DNA from 3 places in the Rhodococcus sp. IEGM 1408 genome. Region 3 is predicted to be linked to each of the others. Evidence: predicted binding sites of a transcription regulator. Region 3 holds the regulator's gene; each other region holds the start of a gene.
The links. The regulator LexA, encoded in region 3, represses DNA repair genes until DNA is damaged. The targets are predictions, from matches to a motif close to CGAACANNTGTTCG.
Positions count from the first base shown of each region.

Region 1: the regulator LexA is predicted to act here: its motif matches at 1,862-1,875, upstream of R4P08_RS05480 (HNH endonuclease signature motif containing protein).
Region 2: the regulator LexA is predicted to act here: its motif matches at 1,537-1,550, upstream of R4P08_RS11160 (HNH endonuclease signature motif containing protein).

Region 1 covers NZ_JAWLRW010000003.1:49,726-52,961, reverse strand. Annotated here, with positions in the region: gene R4P08_RS05490 (serine hydrolase domain-containing protein) at 49-1,125, shown strand; gene R4P08_RS05485 (class I SAM-dependent methyltransferase) at 1,167-1,781, shown strand; gene R4P08_RS05480 (HNH endonuclease signature motif containing protein) at 1,899-3,200, shown strand.
Region 2 covers NZ_JAWLRW010000006.1:100,318-103,553, forward strand. Annotated here, with positions in the region: gene R4P08_RS11145 (GNAT family N-acetyltransferase) at 1-372, shown strand, start outside; gene R4P08_RS11150 (MmcQ/YjbR family DNA-binding protein) at 383-769, shown strand; gene R4P08_RS11155 (hypothetical protein) at 807-1,370, opposite strand; gene R4P08_RS11160 (HNH endonuclease signature motif containing protein) at 1,590-3,236, shown strand, end outside.
Region 3 covers NZ_JAWLRW010000002.1:228,061-231,296, forward strand. Annotated here, with positions in the region: gene hrpA (ATP-dependent RNA helicase HrpA) at 1-68, shown strand, start outside; gene nrdR (transcriptional regulator NrdR) at 78-533, opposite strand; gene R4P08_RS03915 (hypothetical protein) at 649-1,101, opposite strand; gene lexA (transcriptional repressor LexA) at 1,331-1,999, shown strand; gene hflX (GTPase HflX) at 2,050-3,236, opposite strand, start outside.

The sequences.
Region 1 (3,236 bases), on a different contig from region 3:
TGGGTGCGGCGACCGGCGGGGAGGGGTTGACTGGGCGGCATGAGAGGAATGGGCAGCGAGGTCGGTGCCGGCGGTGAGGGCGGCATGGGCGGGGAGCGCGGCGAGGTCGGTGCGGGCGCGGGGACCGAGCACGCGGTCGAGAGGGCCGCTGACCGTCTGGCGCGCCGGCGGGTCGGGATGGTGCTCGGCGGCGGGCGGTCGGGAGGGGTCCACGTGACCGCCCGCGGCGACACCGGCCGGGGCGCGGCACCGGATGCCCGCACGCTCTTCGAGATCGGGTCCGTCACCAAGACCTTCACCGCGCTCCTGCTCGCCGACGGGGTGCTCCGGGGGCAGTGGGCGCTCGACACCCCGGTGCGCGACCTGCTCCCGGCCGGCGTGGGCGTCCCCAGCCGCGACGGGGTGCAGATCACCCTGCAGCACCTCGCCACCCACACCTCGGGCCTGCCGCGGACGCCCGGGCGGCTCGGAATCCGCGAGAACGTCGCCTATCTGCGCACGGGGGCGGACCCCTACGCGGGGCTCTCACAGGACGACGTGCTCCGGGCGCTCCCGGGCGCCAAGCTCTCGCGGGTGCCGGGAAGCGGCAAACCGAAGTACTCCAACCTCGGATTCGGGCTCCTGGGCACAGCGCTGACCACGGCGACCGGACTCGACTACGGCTCGTTGGTCCGGGACCGGATCTGCGTTCCGCTCGGGATGACCGACACCGTCGTAGACGACCAGATGACCACCGATCAGCGGCAGCGGATGGCGGTCGGACACCGTCGTCGTCGTCGCACGGCGGAGCCCTGGCCCCTCCCCGGGATCCCCGGGGCGGGCGCGCTTCGCTCGACCGCCACCGACATGCTGCGATTCCTGGCGGCCCAGGTCGACCCGCCCGACACCGGGCTGGGGGAGGCCGTCCGGCTCACCCACGCGACCCCGCCCGGGGGTCCGGGGGAGATGGGGCTCGGGTGGCACCGCGCCGGGCCGCGCACCCTGTGGCACAACGGGGGCACCGGCGGGTTCCGCTCGATCGCGATCGTCACGCCGGACTCGCGGGTGGTCACGCTCGCCCTCGTCAACCAGACCCGGGGAGCCGACCTGACGGCGTTCCGGCTGATGCGCCGGATCGACGGGTGAGGTCGGGACGCGAACGGATCCGGCGCGGTCATACTGGGGGCATGAGCACCCGCACCTGGCAGGACATCATCAGCGACGACCCCGAGCACTCCCGCAGGTACGCCAAGCGGTGGGACGACATGGTGGCGGAGGGCGTGGACATCGACGGCGAGGCGCGGCTGATCGACGCCATGGTCCCGCGCGGTGCCCGGATCCTCGACGTCGGCTGCGGGCAGGGTCGCACCGGCGCCTACCTGCACTCGCGAGGGCACCACGTCACCGGCGTGGACCTGGACCCGCACCTGATCGAGCGGGCCCGCGAGCTGTGCCCCGACGCGACCTGGGAGGTCGCGGACCTGGCCGACGACGGATGGGCGGCCGGGCCGTTCGACCTGGCCGTGTCCGCGGGCAACGTCCTGGCGTTTGTGGACCCCGCCGACCGCGGCACCGTCCTGGCCAACCTCGCGGCGCGCATTGCGACGACCGCCGACGATCCCGAGGGCCGCCCCGGGCGACTGGTGGTGGGCTTCGGGCTCGACCGCGGCTGGACCCACGAGGAGTTCGACGCGGCCGCCGCGCAGGCCGGGCTGCGTCTGGAGCAGCGGTGGTCGACGTGGGACCTCAGGCCGTTCGACGACGACAGCGGCTTCATGGTCGCGGTGCTTGTGCGCGCATAGCCAGCCTGGGCTCCGTGCGTTCCCGCAGCATAAGCGCAGTTCAGGGGGCTAAATAGGTTACCCGATCGGTACCCCGTGTTCGAACGGGCGTGCGACATCGGGCGATAGAATGACGTCATGATCGAGGGCCTCCTGGAGACGACGACGACGACGAGCGTGGAGCGACTGAGCTCCGTGTGCTGGTCCGAGCTGTCCCGGTCGGAGCTCTCCGAGGCGCTGCGTCGACTGGAAGAGGTCTCGCGCCGACTTGATGCCATCAGTGCGGCGGGGGCGGCCGAGTCGGCCGGTCGTGCTGAACAGGCGGGCCGGTCGGTGACGTCCGCGGCCACCGCTCTGGGTAAGGAACTGGGACTGACGGCAGGGCAGTGTCGATCGCGGATCGATGCCGGGCGGCGAGGGGGTTCTCCAGCGATGGACGCCCACCGGCGGGGCCGGATCACCGCCGGGCAGGAGCGGGCGATCGGTGAGGCCGTGGACGAGTTGCCGGAGGGGGCGCCGGCGGAGGCTCGACTGGACTTCTCCCGCCACCTGACCGAGCTCGCCGAGGCCGGGGCGAGTGTCCGGGCGATCACGGCTGCGGCGGCGCGGGAACTGGCGAAAGCCGATCCGGGACGGTTGGAACGACTGGAAGAGCAGCAGCAGAAGCGCCGGGAACTGCGGGCGCATCGGCCCGGCTTGGACGGGATGTCCAGCGTCGGGATCAGCTGCGAGCCCCGGCTGCAGGCGTTGCTGGCGGCGGTGATCGCCCGGTTCGCCTGCCCGGGGCAGTGCATCGCGGCACCGGTCGACCCGGAGACGGGCGAGCCCGTTGATCGCGACGCGCTCGCCGCCGCGGACACCCGCACGGCCGGCCAGCGGGCCTACGACGCCCTGTGCCACGTGCTCTCACACGGGCTGGCCGCGGAGCCGGGTGCCACCCGCGGAGTGGCGGCGATCGTGGTGCGACTGACCGCCGAGCAGCTCGACGCCGTCGAAGCCGGCGGGGCCGGAGGGGCTGGCGACCTGGTGGAGACCGACGCGGGAGTGCAGATGACCGCGGCGCAGGCGGTGTCGCTCGCGGGCCGGCGATCCTGGTTCCTTTCCGCGCTGCGCGACGGTCGCGAGGAGTTGCGGCGCATCGATATAGACCGCGGCCGGGGCGGCCGGCTCGCGACCGCGATCCAGCGACTGGTCCTGTACGCGGCGCACGGGGGATGCACCCACCCGGGCTGCGAGCAACCCGCAGCCAAGTGCCAGGGGCATCACGTGGTCGATTGGGCCCGGGGCGGACCCACCACGCTGACCAACCTGGCGCTGGTCTGCCCGATCCACCACGGGTGGATAGGCGACGGGCCCGGCCAGTGGCGCACTGTCCCCGACCCCGCACGGCCCGGCCAGCCCCGCTGGATACCACCCGGGACACCTGCGAGGGCGGCATGACAAGCGCCCGATGCCTGTCCGGCAGTGCGACGTGCG
Region 2 (3,236 bases), on a different contig from region 3:
GAGACCGCCGCGCTGGCCGTCCACACCGACGTCATGGACGGGGTGCTGCGCCACCTGGCCGGGATACTCGACGGCGCTGGCGTCCTGGGGGTCGAGGACTTCTGGGAAGAGGCGCGGGCGTGCCTGAAGACGTTGGCCGGGGAAGACGGCGACGGCGACGACGGCGAGGTGCACCGTCCCACCTGGGAGGCGCTGTTCGCCCCGCGGTTCAAGCACTCATGCCTCAACCGGCTCCAGCTGCGCAACACCCGCCAGATGGTGGACCTGACGGACCAGGCGGGGTCGCTGCAGTTCGCCGGCACGCTGGACAACCCGCTCGCGCGAACCCGCCCGCGCCCCGCCGTGCGCCCCGCTGCGGAGGGCGTGTCGTAACGTCAGCGGGATGAACGGGCGGGAACTCCAGAAGTGTGCGGCTCGGCGGGCGCGTGAGCTGCCGGCGTCGACCCTGGAGTTCCCGTTCGGGCCGGACTACGACGTCTACAAGGTCCGCGGCAAGATGTTCATGCTCCACGTGGAGGTCGCCGGGGAGCGTCAAGTGGTGCTCAAGGCCCTGCCCTCGGACAGCATGGCGCTGCGCGAGGCGCACGAGGACATAACAACCGGCTACCACATGAACAAGCGCCACTGGATCTCGTTGCATCCCGGCGGGACCCTCACCCCGGGCATGGTCGAGGAGCTGGTCACCGAGTCCTACCGGCTCGTGGTGGCGGGGCTGCCAAAGGCGCAACAGCCGGTTGAACCCCACCAGTTCGGGCGCGGGCAGCGCTGAACGATCCGCCCAGCGCCCAGCGGCCGCCGCCCAGCGGTCAGCCCTGCGGGATCAAGTCTGCGGGATCAGCCTGCGGGGACAGGGAGCTCTCGGTGAGCGAACCGAGCTGCTCCTCCCCGAGCGAACCGTTCACAGCCTCGGTGGCGGACGCGGTGTCGACCTGGCCCCCGAGCGACTCGCCCACGAGCGGGACTCCGCCGACCACTGCAGCGACTGAACCCTCCACGTCGCCCTTCAGCAGGGAGTCGCCGGACTCGGCGACGGGGTTGACCACCATGCAGACGACGCCGACCGGAATCGGCAGGGGCACGCCCGTCAGGCCGGCGGCGGCACCGGCGACGGTGCCCACGTTGCACGCCAGCGTGGCGGCGGAACCGAGGGGCCCCGAGGCGTAACCGGGCAGCGAGCCGGTCACCGAACCCGGGAGAAGCTCACCCGCGGAACCGAGGTAGTCGCCCTCGACGTCGGACGACCCGGAGATCGACGACGAATCGAGGCCGTCAGAGGAGAGCCCGTCCGCGCTCTGGGCTGCGGCGGTTCCGGCAGAGGCGACGAGCAGGGCCGCCACCAATGCCCCGGTGAATGCGATGGACTTGGACATGGGCGGCCTCCGAGCAGCACGTGAGGAGCGGTCGCCCCTGCAGATCAACGAATCATGAGTCCACCACATATCCCGGCCGAGCGGGTATCCGTTACTCCTGAGCCATGCAAGAGCCCGATTCTGATGTTCCTCAGCCCTTGTGCGTTCGAATGTGTATGCGTATCATAGAACACAGGTTCGATACGATTTGAATGCGGTGCAACACCGGGGGGTGGGGGCATGAGCGATACGGCAGGCGGTTGCGGGGCGGGCGATGCGAGCGGCAGAAGCGGCCCTGGCGGCCCCGATGACGGGTCTGCCCTGCGCGCCCTGACCGAGGCCGCTCGTGCCACCTGGGCGGCGGAGAACCGGGCCGCCGCAGCCCGGTTCACCGCCTGCTACCAACTGTTTCGCGAGTGCGTCCGCCGAGATGAAGCCGGCGTCGGGGACGGCCTCGTCCCCGGGTACGCGGTGATCGACCCGTTCGCGGAGTGCGCCGGCCAGGTGGTCGCGGCGATGCCCATCTCCTGCCTGCGGGCCGAGTCCATGATCAGCTTCGCGGTCGACCTGACCGAGCGCTACCCGGCCATCCTCGCCGCCCTGGCCTCCGGCCGGATGGAGCAACGCGCCGCGGAGCTGCTCGCCCGCCAGATGTCCACCGTCGACCCCGCCGTGCTCGAGCAGGTCCAGCGGGAGGTGGTCGAGGACTACCTCGCCGCCCTGGAGGGCGGCGAACGTCTCGGCGACCGCACCGTCCGCGAAGCCGCCGATGCGATCATCCGCCGCTACGACGCCAACGGGATCCGCGAACGCAAAGCCGACGCCGCCCGCGACCGCGGAGTGCACTTCCGCAAAGGCGCCGACGGGATGGCCAACCTCTGGGCCACCCTGGCCGCCGATGAAGCCGCCGTCCTGGCCGAACGCATCGACCAACGCGCCAACGAATTCACCAACCCCGACCCCGACACCACCAGCTCCGCGGCCGGTGGCACTGCTACTGCCGGCTCTTCTGGCGCGCCGTCCGACACCTTGAAGTCCGACTCCGGGTCCAATTCCGACTCAGACTCAGGCGCTGACGCTGACGCTGACGCTGATGCCGAGGTGGCGGACATGTCGTACTACCCGCTGCCCCAGCGCCGCGCCGATGCGCTGATGTCCCTGGTCTGCGGGGACCGCGGCTACGCCCGCGCCACCGGGCTGGACCCGGACGAACCGCCGGCACCGCTGCGACCCAAGGTCACCGTCTTCGCCCCCGGGAATGGCGCAGACCCGCAGGTCGAGTTCCCCCGCACCGGCGAATCCGCCATCAACGCCCTGCTGGCCATGCTCGCCACCAGCAGCGGCGCCACCCTCGAGCGGATCGACCCCGCCCCGGGCGCCGCCGACGATGCCCGCCGAGCCCTGAACTACCGGCCCAGCACCGCCCTGGCCCGCCGCGTCCGCCTACGCGACGGAACCTGCCGGCACCCCGGGTGCACCGTGCCAGCCGAGAACTGCGACCTCGACCACGCCCGCCCCTTCGACCACGACGACCCCAGCAGCGGCGGGCACACCGAGGAATGCAACCTGATGTGCCTGTGCCGCCGACATCACCGGTTCAAAACCTTCTCCGGCTGGCTGTACGACCTCTCCCCCGACGGCACCCTCGTGGTCATCACCCCGGACGGCGCGACCATGCTCACCCGACCGTCCGGGCCCCTGGCGGCATTCCGCCGCGAACAAGCCCGCGCCGAGCAACAGGCCTGGGCTAAGCAACAAACCCGCACCCCCAACCCCACCACCACCTCCACCACCGACGCCGGCGGCGGCGACCCGAACACCGAACCCACCTACTGGCACCGCCGGGCAGCCCGCCTCCGCGCCGAACGCGCCAAAGCCGAACAACGC
Region 3 (3,236 bases):
GCCCGGTGTCCCCGGAGCGGATCGACAAGGCTGTGGCGGCCGCGCTCGCGCAGCGGGCCAAGCGGTAGGAATGCCTGTCAGGCTTTCGCGTGACGCTCGCGGAGCGCGATGATCTCGGTTTCGAAGTCGGCTGCCGAGGTGAACTGCTTGTAGACCGAGGCGAATCGCAGGTAGGCGACCTCGTCGAGATCCTGCAGCGGACCGAGGATCGCCAACCCGATCTTGTGCGCAGGAACCTCAGACGCCCCACCCGCCCTTACAGCGTCCTCGACCTCCTGCGCGAGCCGCCGCAGCGCGTCCTCGTCGACCGACCTGCCCTGGCATGCTCGTCGGACGCCGCGCACCACCTTGTCACGGCTGAAGCTCTCGGTGACGCCGTTGCGTTTGAGAACGGTCAACAGCGGAGTCTCCAGGGTGGTGAACCTGTGCCCGCATTCGGGACACTCCCGACGACGTCGGATGGCTTGCCCCTCGTCGACCGACCTCGAGTCGATCACCCGAGAGTCCTCGTGGTGGCATGTCGGGCAGTACATTCCAGCTCCGCCATTCGTCGACCGGGTCCGTGCACCTCCCCCGGCCGGAACCCGGGGCGATGCGTGGGACGACAGGTCGCCGTCCCGGAGCCAGTCTAGGAGGCGATCGTGATGATCACGCGTAGGCGGGCCCGCCCAGGAGAGCCAGCGCCAGCAGCATCACGACGCCGAACACGATTCCGCAGGCCAGGAGCACCCACGTCGGCACGTCGTCGACGACCGGCGACGCGGGCTTCGCCGCGACACGACACGCGGTGACCTGCCCTGCTGAGGCGGGACGAACGGGCGACAGCCGACCGGGGCCGATCGACCGGGTGGGCACACGGCGGCCCCGGTCGAGGGTCCGGATCGTCAGCCCGCGCTCCGACCCGTCGCGGGGCCGGACCCGGGTCGTCGCCGGGGCGCCGAGCTCGGTGGCGCCGAGGTTAACGGCGCTGTGCTCGGTGGCGCCGAGGTTAACGGCGCTGTGCTCGGTGGCGCCGAGGTTAACGGCGCTGTGCTCGGTGGCGCAGACCTCGGTCCACCGCACGGCCGGACGCGACTGCGACTGCATCTCCAGGACGGACATGGTGACTCCTTACTCGATACGGTGTGCGAACTCGCCTCGTACACCCGTATGCATCTGCTGGCACATCTGTTCGAACTCGAACCTGGATAGAGTTGTATCACGGAGCTACGACAGAGTCACCACCCGAGGCGAAAAAACTTCGAACACCTGTGTGGCGCTCGCACCAAGGAGGAGTTAGGGTGTACACAGACAAAGACGTCGAACACCCATTCGCCGAAGGGACCACTACATGTCCAAGCCCGACTTCGAGGCCCTGACCGCTCGTCAGAAGAGCGTCCTGATGCATATCCACGACACGGTCAAGGACCGCGGTTATCCGCCGAGCATCCGCGAGATCGGTGACGCCGTCGGCCTGCAGTCCACATCGTCCGTCGCACACCAGCTCCGGACGCTGGAGAAGAAGGGCTTCCTGACGCGTGACCCGCACAAACCCCGGGCGGTCGACGTCCACGGGGTGCCTGGCCAGCGCTCCCGGGGACGTCGTGCGCCCACTCAGGATGCGTCGCGTCCGAGCGGGGCTGCGGAAGCCGTCTACGTCCCCGTCCTGGGGCGGATTGCTGCCGGCGGGCCGATCCTCGCCGAACAGGCGGTGGAAGAGGTCTTCCCGCTCCCGGCAGACCTGGTGGGCTCCGGGGATCTGTTCATGCTCAAGGTGGTCGGCGAGTCGATGATCGACGCGGCGATCTGCGACGGCGACTACGTGGTGGTGCGTCGACAGAACGTGGCGGACAACGGCGAGATCGTCGCAGCGATGATCGATGGTGAAGCCACCGTCAAGACCTTCCGGAAGGACGCCACCGGGGTGTGGTTGCTACCCCACAACCCGTCGTTCAGTCCGATCCCGGGCGAACACGCGACCATCCTGGGCAAGGTGGTCACGGTCTTCCGCAAACTCTGAAGGCACGCACCGGCGCCGCCCGCCCCTCCGGGTCGGGCGGCGCCGTCGTGTCAACCGTTCGAGGTGAAGGCCCCGAGCTCTGCGGCCACGGAGGCCGGCAGGCGGACCACGATCCGGGTGCCGTCCTGCGTGTGTTGCTCATCCACGACCGCGCCGTCCGCGTGGACCCTCGACACCACATCTCCCCGCGTGAAGGGGATCTCCAGGGTCACCTCGGTGTCCCCGGAGCCGACGATCTCGATGATCCGACCGAGCAGCTCGTCAAAACCCTCTCCGGTCTCGGCTGAGACGAAGACCGCCTCCGGGAGGGCGTGGTGCAGCTCGGTCAACACCACCGGGTCCGCGACGTCGATCTTGTTGACCACCACGAGCTCGCGGGGCCTCTCGGCTTTCTGCTCCTCCACGACGTCGTTGATGACGCCGCGGACGGCCTCGATCTGACGAAGTGGGAAGGCGTCCGACCCGTCCACCACGTGCAGGAGCAGTTCGGAATCGACCACCTCCTCCAGCGTCGAACGGAAAGCCTCGACGAGCTGGGTGGGAAGGTGCCGGACGAACCCCACGGTGTCGGTGAAGACCACTGCCTTACCGTCGGGCAGTTCCGCCCGGCGGGTCGTGGGGTCGAGCGTGGCGAACAGGGCGTTCTGGACCAGGACGCCCGCGCCCGTGAGGCGGTTGAGCAGACTCGACTTGCCGGCGTTCGTGTAGCCGGCGATCGCGATCGACGGCACCGTGGTGGCACGCCGTTGATGCCGCTTGGTGTCCCGGGCCTGTTTCATGCCCTTGATCTCCTTGCGGAGCTTGGACATCCGCTCGCGGATGCGGCGGCGGTCCGTCTCGATCTTGGTCTCACCGGGACCACGTAGACCCACGCCGCCGTTGCTGCCTGCTCGGCCACCCGCCTGGCGGGAGAGCGACTCGCCCCAACCACGCACGCGCGGGAGCATGTACTCCATCTGGGCCAGCGTGACCTGGGCCTTGCCCTCGCGACTGGTGGCGTGCTGGGCGAAGATGTCGAGGATCAACGCGGTGCGGTCGATCACCTTGACGTTGACCACCTTCTCCAACGCGAGGAGCTGCCCGGAGGTGAGCTCACCGTCGCAGATGACCGTGTCGGCACCGGTCGCGTCGATGATGTCCTTGAGGTCCTGTGCTTTACCGGAACCGATGTAGGTGGCGGGATCAGGCTTGTCGCGGCGCTGGATCATCGAGTCGCAGACCTCGGAGCCGGCGGTCT